Regions from separate parts of the Neobacillus sp. Soil_C_43 genome, predicted to be linked through region 1. Evidence: riboswitches for the same ligand, from Rfam matches in the RefSeq annotation. Region 1 holds a riboswitch; each other region holds the start of a gene.
The links. Region 1 has a riboswitch for S-adenosylmethionine ahead of metK (methionine adenosyltransferase). Riboswitches for the same ligand answer to the same signal wherever they lie in the genome.
Positions count from the first base shown of each region.

Region 2: linked by a shared signal. The riboswitch ahead of mtnW (2,3-diketo-5-methylthiopentyl-1-phosphate enolase) and the one ahead of metK (methionine adenosyltransferase) in region 1 are both predicted to bind S-adenosylmethionine.
Region 3: linked by a shared signal. The riboswitch ahead of AC3A54_RS16525 (methionine ABC transporter ATP-binding protein) and the one ahead of metK (methionine adenosyltransferase) in region 1 are both predicted to bind S-adenosylmethionine.

Region 1 is NZ_JBDGJV010000001.1:880,604-882,809, forward strand. Features, by position in the region: gene metK (methionine adenosyltransferase) at 1-855, opposite strand, end outside; SAM riboswitch class I at 1,131-1,276, opposite strand; gene pckA (phosphoenolpyruvate carboxykinase (ATP)) at 1,462-2,206, shown strand, end outside.
Region 2 is NZ_JBDGJV010000004.1:90,027-92,232, reverse strand. Features, by position in the region: gene AC3A54_RS07970 (2-hydroxy-3-keto-5-methylthiopentenyl-1-phosphate phosphatase) at 1-100, opposite strand, end outside; gene mtnW (2,3-diketo-5-methylthiopentyl-1-phosphate enolase) at 101-1,312, opposite strand; SAM riboswitch class I at 1,385-1,494, opposite strand; gene AC3A54_RS07960 (aminotransferase class I/II-fold pyridoxal phosphate-dependent enzyme) at 1,573-2,206, opposite strand, start outside.
Region 3 is NZ_JBDGJV010000012.1:139,839-142,044, forward strand. Features, by position in the region: gene AC3A54_RS16525 (methionine ABC transporter ATP-binding protein) at 1-789, opposite strand, end outside; SAM riboswitch class I at 930-1,035, opposite strand; gene AC3A54_RS16530 (ABC transporter permease) at 1,220-2,206, opposite strand, start outside.

The DNA of each region.
Region 1 (2,206 bases):
AACCTTTGTAGGATCCTTACCAGAGAATGCGCCACCGCCGTGACGTGCATAGCCACCGTAAGTATCAACAATGATTTTACGTCCTGTTAAACCAGCATCCCCTTGAGGTCCGCCGATAACGAAACGGCCTGTTGGGTTAATGAAGTATTTTGTATTTTCATCGATTAATTCTTGTGGAACAACCGGATTGATCACATACTCTTTCAGATTACGTTGAATCTGTTCTAATGTAACTTCAGGGTGGTGTTGAGTAGAAATAACGATTGTATCAATACGAACTGGTTTATCGTTCTCATCATATTCAACTGTTACTTGTGTCTTTCCATCCGGACGTAGGTAAGGAAGGAGCTCTTCTTTACGAACTTCTGTTAAACGGCGTGCAAGCTTGTGCGCAAGGGAAATTGGAAGCGGCATAAGCTCCTTTGTTTCATTACATGCGAAACCAAACATTAAACCTTGGTCGCCTGCACCAATTGCTTCAATTTGCTCATCTGACATTTGGCCTTCACGAGCTTCAAGCGCTTGGTCAACACCCATCGCGATGTCAGGAGACTGTTCATCGATAGAAGTTAAAACTGCACATGTTTCGGAGTCAAATCCGTATTTTGCACGATTGTAACCAATGCTTTTAATTGTTTCACGAACAATTTTTGGAATGTCCACGTAAGTTGAAGTAGTAATCTCGCCAGCAACCAAAACTAAACCAGTTGTAACTGAAGTTTCAGCAGCAACACGTGCATTAGCATCTTTTGCTAAAATAGCATCTAAAATGGAATCAGAAATTTGGTCACAGATCTTATCGGGATGACCTTCAGTTACTGATTCAGAAGTGAACAAACGACGTTTTGTTGACATCTGAATTCCTCCTATATAGTGAGATAAGTGAGGTTATCTGTGTGGGTATGTAATGACCTTGCCGTTTAACCTCGGATTGATACGGAACTCATTCCCTTAGTAGTATGAAATAAATACAGGGTTTTTATTAATTAAACAATATTCTGCAATAACCCCATAGAAAATTCTAACGATGGAATAAATAGAAGCGATTATATAGCACGAAATCATTTGCAAACAAAAAACCTTTCCATCTCTGAGGAAAGGTTGATAGCAAAAGTTTTGCGCGCCTTTCACTCTTATCGTTCAAGGCTAGGCCTTGCTTCAGGTTTAGCACCTTTGCCCGAAAATAATAATAGAAGAAAACCTACTACTATCTTGCTTTCGTTTGCAGGTTGCTGGGTTTCATTGGGCCTGTCCCTCCACCAGCTCGGGATAAGAGAGTATCCGTTCAAGGGTAAATAATAACCTACACTGTCGAACAATGTCAATGCATTTTTCAAGAAATTTAAATTTAATCCATACAACCTATTTTTCATTAATTAGTATAGATTATTTGAATAAATGTGTTATACTTTTTATTAAATTATTACCATTAAAAACATGGAAAAAGGAAGGTTGCAGTAGATGAATTCTGTTCATATTCCCAATGACTTAAAACAAATGTTATCAGAAAGTAATGTCCACGTGCAATTATCAGTTCCCCAGTTAGTAGAAAAGATCTTATGTCGTAACGAAGGTTCTTTAACTTCGACTGGCGCTGTAAGCGTTTCAACTGGTAAATATACAGGCCGCTCACCTCAAGATAAATTCGTTGTGATGGAAGAGTCCACAAAGGATAAGATTGCTTGGGGTTCGTTGAATCAACCTATATCTGAAGAAATATTTACGAAACTTTATCAAAAAGTCCTAAATTATTTAAAACAACAAGAAGATATTTTTGTTTTTAAAGGATTTGCAGGAGCAGATAAAAAATCCCGCTTACCTATTCAAGTAGTGAATGAATTTGCCTGGCACAATCTTTTTGTTCATCAACTATTTATACGTCCATCAGAGGATGAACTGCTTTCACATGACCCAGGATTTACGGTGATTTCAGCACCTAATTTTAAGGCAGATCCTAAGGTCGACGGAACCAATTCAGAAACCTTTATCATCATCTCATTTGAACGCCGCATTGTTCTCATCGGTGGAACTGAATATGCAGGTGAAATGAAAAAGTCCATTTTTTCCGTAATGAATTATTTATTACCGGAAAACAATATTTTCTCCATGCACTGTTCTGCGAATGTAGGAATTGAGGGAGATGTCGCTCTATTCTTTGGTCTATCAGGAACAGGGAAAACTACTTTATCCGCCGATCCAAATCGCC
Region 2 (2,206 bases), on a different contig from region 1:
CCACCCATTCAGGAGGAGCAAATTGTTTCATTATAGCAATGATGTTATCACTTTCTGTAATGGTTCCATCAAAATCACAATAAATAACCGGCTTTGTCATTTAGACCGTCACCTCGGCATTTCCCCAAAGCTGAAGTGCCTTATTAAGTTCAGGGTACTGCTCCGCTCCTACTGAGAGTGTGTTTCCCTGAAGAATGGCATCCACTGCTTGTCGGAAGGCAAGGCCACCTCCACGAGCACCGTTTGGATGCCCATGAACGCCACCACCTGCATTTATTACGGAGTCAATTCCAAAGTCACGAATTAACAAGGATACCAACCCTGGATGTATTCCCGCTGATGGCACTGGAAAAGCTTTTTTATAAACATCCTCTTTCGTCAATTCAGTTGCAATCGAAAGTGCAGATGTTTTTTCTAATGCCACCGTTCCATATGGAGATGGGAACAGTGATAAATCAGCACCTGCATAACGTAAAAGCTTTCCAAGGAGCAAAGAATGGGAAAAGCCATATTGGGATGAAGAAGTTAATGCGCCGCTTACTGCTGGATGTGCCATTAAAGGCAACCCAATTTCATTGTCCTCTCTTAATTCTTGCAGGACATCTAATCCATAGGAGAAGACATTAAATAATAGTAAGTCTGCTCCAAGCTCAGCTGCTTTTTTTGCCTTCTCCTTAAGTTGTGAGGATCTCCCAGTCAGGTTTACTGCGTACAGCGTTCTATGACCAGTTTCGTCTAGAACTTCATTTAACACTTGTTTTCCCGCGGTAATTCTTTTTTCAAAAGGTGTTAATTCATTTTCAAAGAGAATCTCATCATCTTTGACTAAATCAACACCACCAAGAGCTTGCTGCTTTAACTGCTCTACCAAAAAGTGTATGTCCTTACCAAGTACGCCTTTAAAGATGCTCATCACTAATGGTCTTTCATATACGTTTATTTTCTCTCGAATTCCATCGATACCGAATCTTGGTCCAGGAAAATGACTCTTTAAGCGACCATCAAACTGCAAATCTAGTAATTTTATTTTTCCATCCAAGGACAGTTTTCCGAAAACAGTAGTTAATATCGCTGGCAAGTCAGTAGAGAAATTAATGGTTGGATAGGCAATCCGAATGATTGCTAGACCGTCTCTTTCAGAGTCTTTCCCTTCAATGGAAACGACTCTGCCCTTATGCTTACGTAATTGGTTCTGCTCAAGCTCAGGAAGATTCGTCCAAGAACCAACAGTTAATCCAAGAGCAATTTCCTCTGCTTTTTTCTCCGGATTTTTTTCATCATGAACAAGATATGTTGCAATTATTTCAGACATTTTTCCAACTTCCCTTCTAAAATGCAAAAAAACCCCTTCGAAAAGAAGAGGTTAGCATCACAAACTAACATCTTCTCATCTTTCAGCCAGATTGCTGCAAGATTTAGCACCGTGCTTAACTTTTGGTTAAGTCGGTTGCCGGGCTTCATAGGGCTTTTCCCTCCACCTGCTCTTGATAAGAAAACGATTCGTATTTATTCACATTTATAAGTTGTTAAACTTTATTTTGGATTATCGCAAGAAAAAAAACATTTGTCAACTTATTTTTTGAACATTTCTAAACAACTAATTCTTCTGACAGCTTCAGCTAACCGTTCTTCGGATGATAATAAGCCTACTCGAACAAAGCCTTCTCCAAATTCACCAAAACCAATACCTGGTGCGACCATTATATGTGCTTGATCAAGTAGAATTTCAGCAAATTGTCCAGATGTGTACCCAACAGGCACCTTAAGCCATGCAAAAAAGGATCCCTTTGGTGCGGTTACATCCCAACCTATCGACCGAAGTCCGTTAATTAATACATTACGTCTTCGCTCATATAGTTCATTCAATTCTCTAACACATTCTTGTGATGCAGTTAAAGCTGTAGCTGCCGCTTCTTGAACAGCTCCGAACAAACTTACATACAGATGATCCTGTAGGAGTTCAATGGCTGAAATCACACTTTCATTCCCTACAGCAAATCCTACACGCCAGCCAGCCATATTGTAGGTTTTAGATAAAGTATAAATTTCGATTCCTACTTCTTTAGCCCCTTCGGTTTCTAGGAAGCTTATAGGTCTCTGACCGTCGAAACCAATGGCACCGTAAGCAAAATCGTGAACAACGCAAATATTTTGATCGTTTGCCAGTTTCACTGTTTCTTTAAAAAATTCTTCAGTGGCAACAGCA
Region 3 (2,206 bases), on a different contig from region 1:
CTTGATAATCGGCCCTTCACAGCTAGTGAGGATGGATTCCGGAACGTCAAAGGATACCACGCTATCAATAAACTCTTTGGTAAGTTCCGCTTTAGGGTTGGCGAAGATGTCGTAAACCGTTCCCTCTTCAATGACCATCCCATTTTGCATAATGGCCATTCGGTGGCAAATTTCTTTGACTACATTCATCTCATGCGTGATAAGAATAATCGTAATGTTGAGTTCCTTGTTGATCTTTTTTAATAGATTCAAGATCGACTTGGTCGTGGTCGGATCAAGGGCGGAGGTTGCCTCATCACATAAGAGGACCGTTGGATTGTTGGCCAAGGCACGCGCAATCCCTACCCGTTGCTTTTGCCCTCCGCTCAGCTGGGCTGGATACACATCGCGCTTATCCGCAAGCCCCACCGTTTCAAGTAATTCCAAGACACGTGTGCTGATTTGGTTCTTCGGATAGTTGGCCGCTTTCAGCGAAAAAGCAATGTTCTCATACACCGTCTTCTGGCTGATGAGGTAAAAGTGTTGAAAAATCATACCAATCTTTAGCCGTGCTAGGCGGAGCTTCTCCCCTTTTAAGGAAGTAAGGTCCGTCCCATCGACGGTAATAGTGCCTGAAGTCGGTTGCTCCAATAAGTTGATGCAGCGGAGCAACGAGCTTTTTCCGGCGCCAGAGTAGCCGACGATGCCATAGATTTCGCCTCGTTGAACCGTTAAAGAAACGTCATCGACTCCCTTGACCGTGCCGTTTTTTGTTTTATATTCCTTTGTTAACTGCCGTATTTCAATCATAATGATGACCTCTTTTTTCATAAGCGATATTTTAAATTAATGGCCGTTCCCCAAGAAAGTGAGTCCGATTCAGTAAGTTTTTCACGCAAAAAATGCTCCTTTCAACTGAAAGAAGCATCGAAATACAAACAATTATTTCAAGCTTATCTTTCAGAATGAAAGTCATTCTGCTGGAATTGGCACCTTCCCAATTAGGGGGTTGCCGGACGTCATAGGGCCAAGTCCCTCGGTCACTCTCGATAAGAATTATTAGTTTTTTTTAACATTTTCGATATTACTAATCTATTTTTATTTTGTCAATCATCAGAAAATACTATTTTGAAATTGTAAGTGTTTCCATTATTATCAAGTCAACTATTTAGGGCGTCTAAAAAAATTTCGGGGACAGTCCCCCGGCGCTTTAGCGCAACGGGGGACTGTCCCCAAATTTTTATATAAAGTTCTGTGTCGTGTTGTTTCTGCTAAAGCGATAGACGGCTAGTAAGAAAAAGGCTACTGCAAAGGCGAACAGGATGATGAAGTGTAAATACAAGCTGCTCAAGGAGCTTCCTTCCTGTAGTTTGGTTAATGTATCTAACGTCCAGCGCTGTGGCAGGAACTCTGCTATTTTTTGTAAGGATGTAGGCATAACTTCCACTGGCCAGAAGCAGCCGGACAGCATGACGGTTGGTGTGATAATTAAATTTTGCAATGCCCCTGCTGCACTCCGGTTGTTTGCGAAAGAGATGATGACAAGCGATAATCCTACAGCAATCAAGGAAAATAGTAACATCACGAAGGCCGCTTCCCAGAAGGACATGCCGATGCCAATATGGAACATATTTCTCATGATGGTAAGCGTAATTAATACCTGTATCGTCATCACAATCATGTTGACGATGACATTGGATAATAGATACTTTCTAGCATTAATTGGCGTCGATAATAAGCGGAAATAGGTTCGCTGTTCTTTTTCCAACAGAATGATCTCAGACATATTCCCCGCTGACATCAGCATGATCATGATCAGGAAACCAATCGTTTGATTGGTCATATTCTTATTTTCCGATGAATCCTCTAATGAATGGGTGGCGAGCGTAAAGGTGGATTGCTGATAGTCCTTATACATTTGCTCAAACATCGGTTGATTCCCATCGGCCGCCCGACTAATCGTCGCGATATTATTGATATATTGATATAAATAGGATTTCACGAAGCCTGTAACGGCAGCCCCTTTGATGGAACTAAGCTGGATATGTGCTGGCGTACCGTTCAACACGCTTTCCGAGAAGCCTTTTTCAAAGGTGATGACACAGTCCAGTTTACCGGATGTAATCTGGTCCTGTACCTTTTCCGCATCGACCTCAGAAACCTTCACATTCTCTAACCCCTTGAGAAAATGGATTGTATCGTCCGTCACCTCACTCTTGTCTTGATT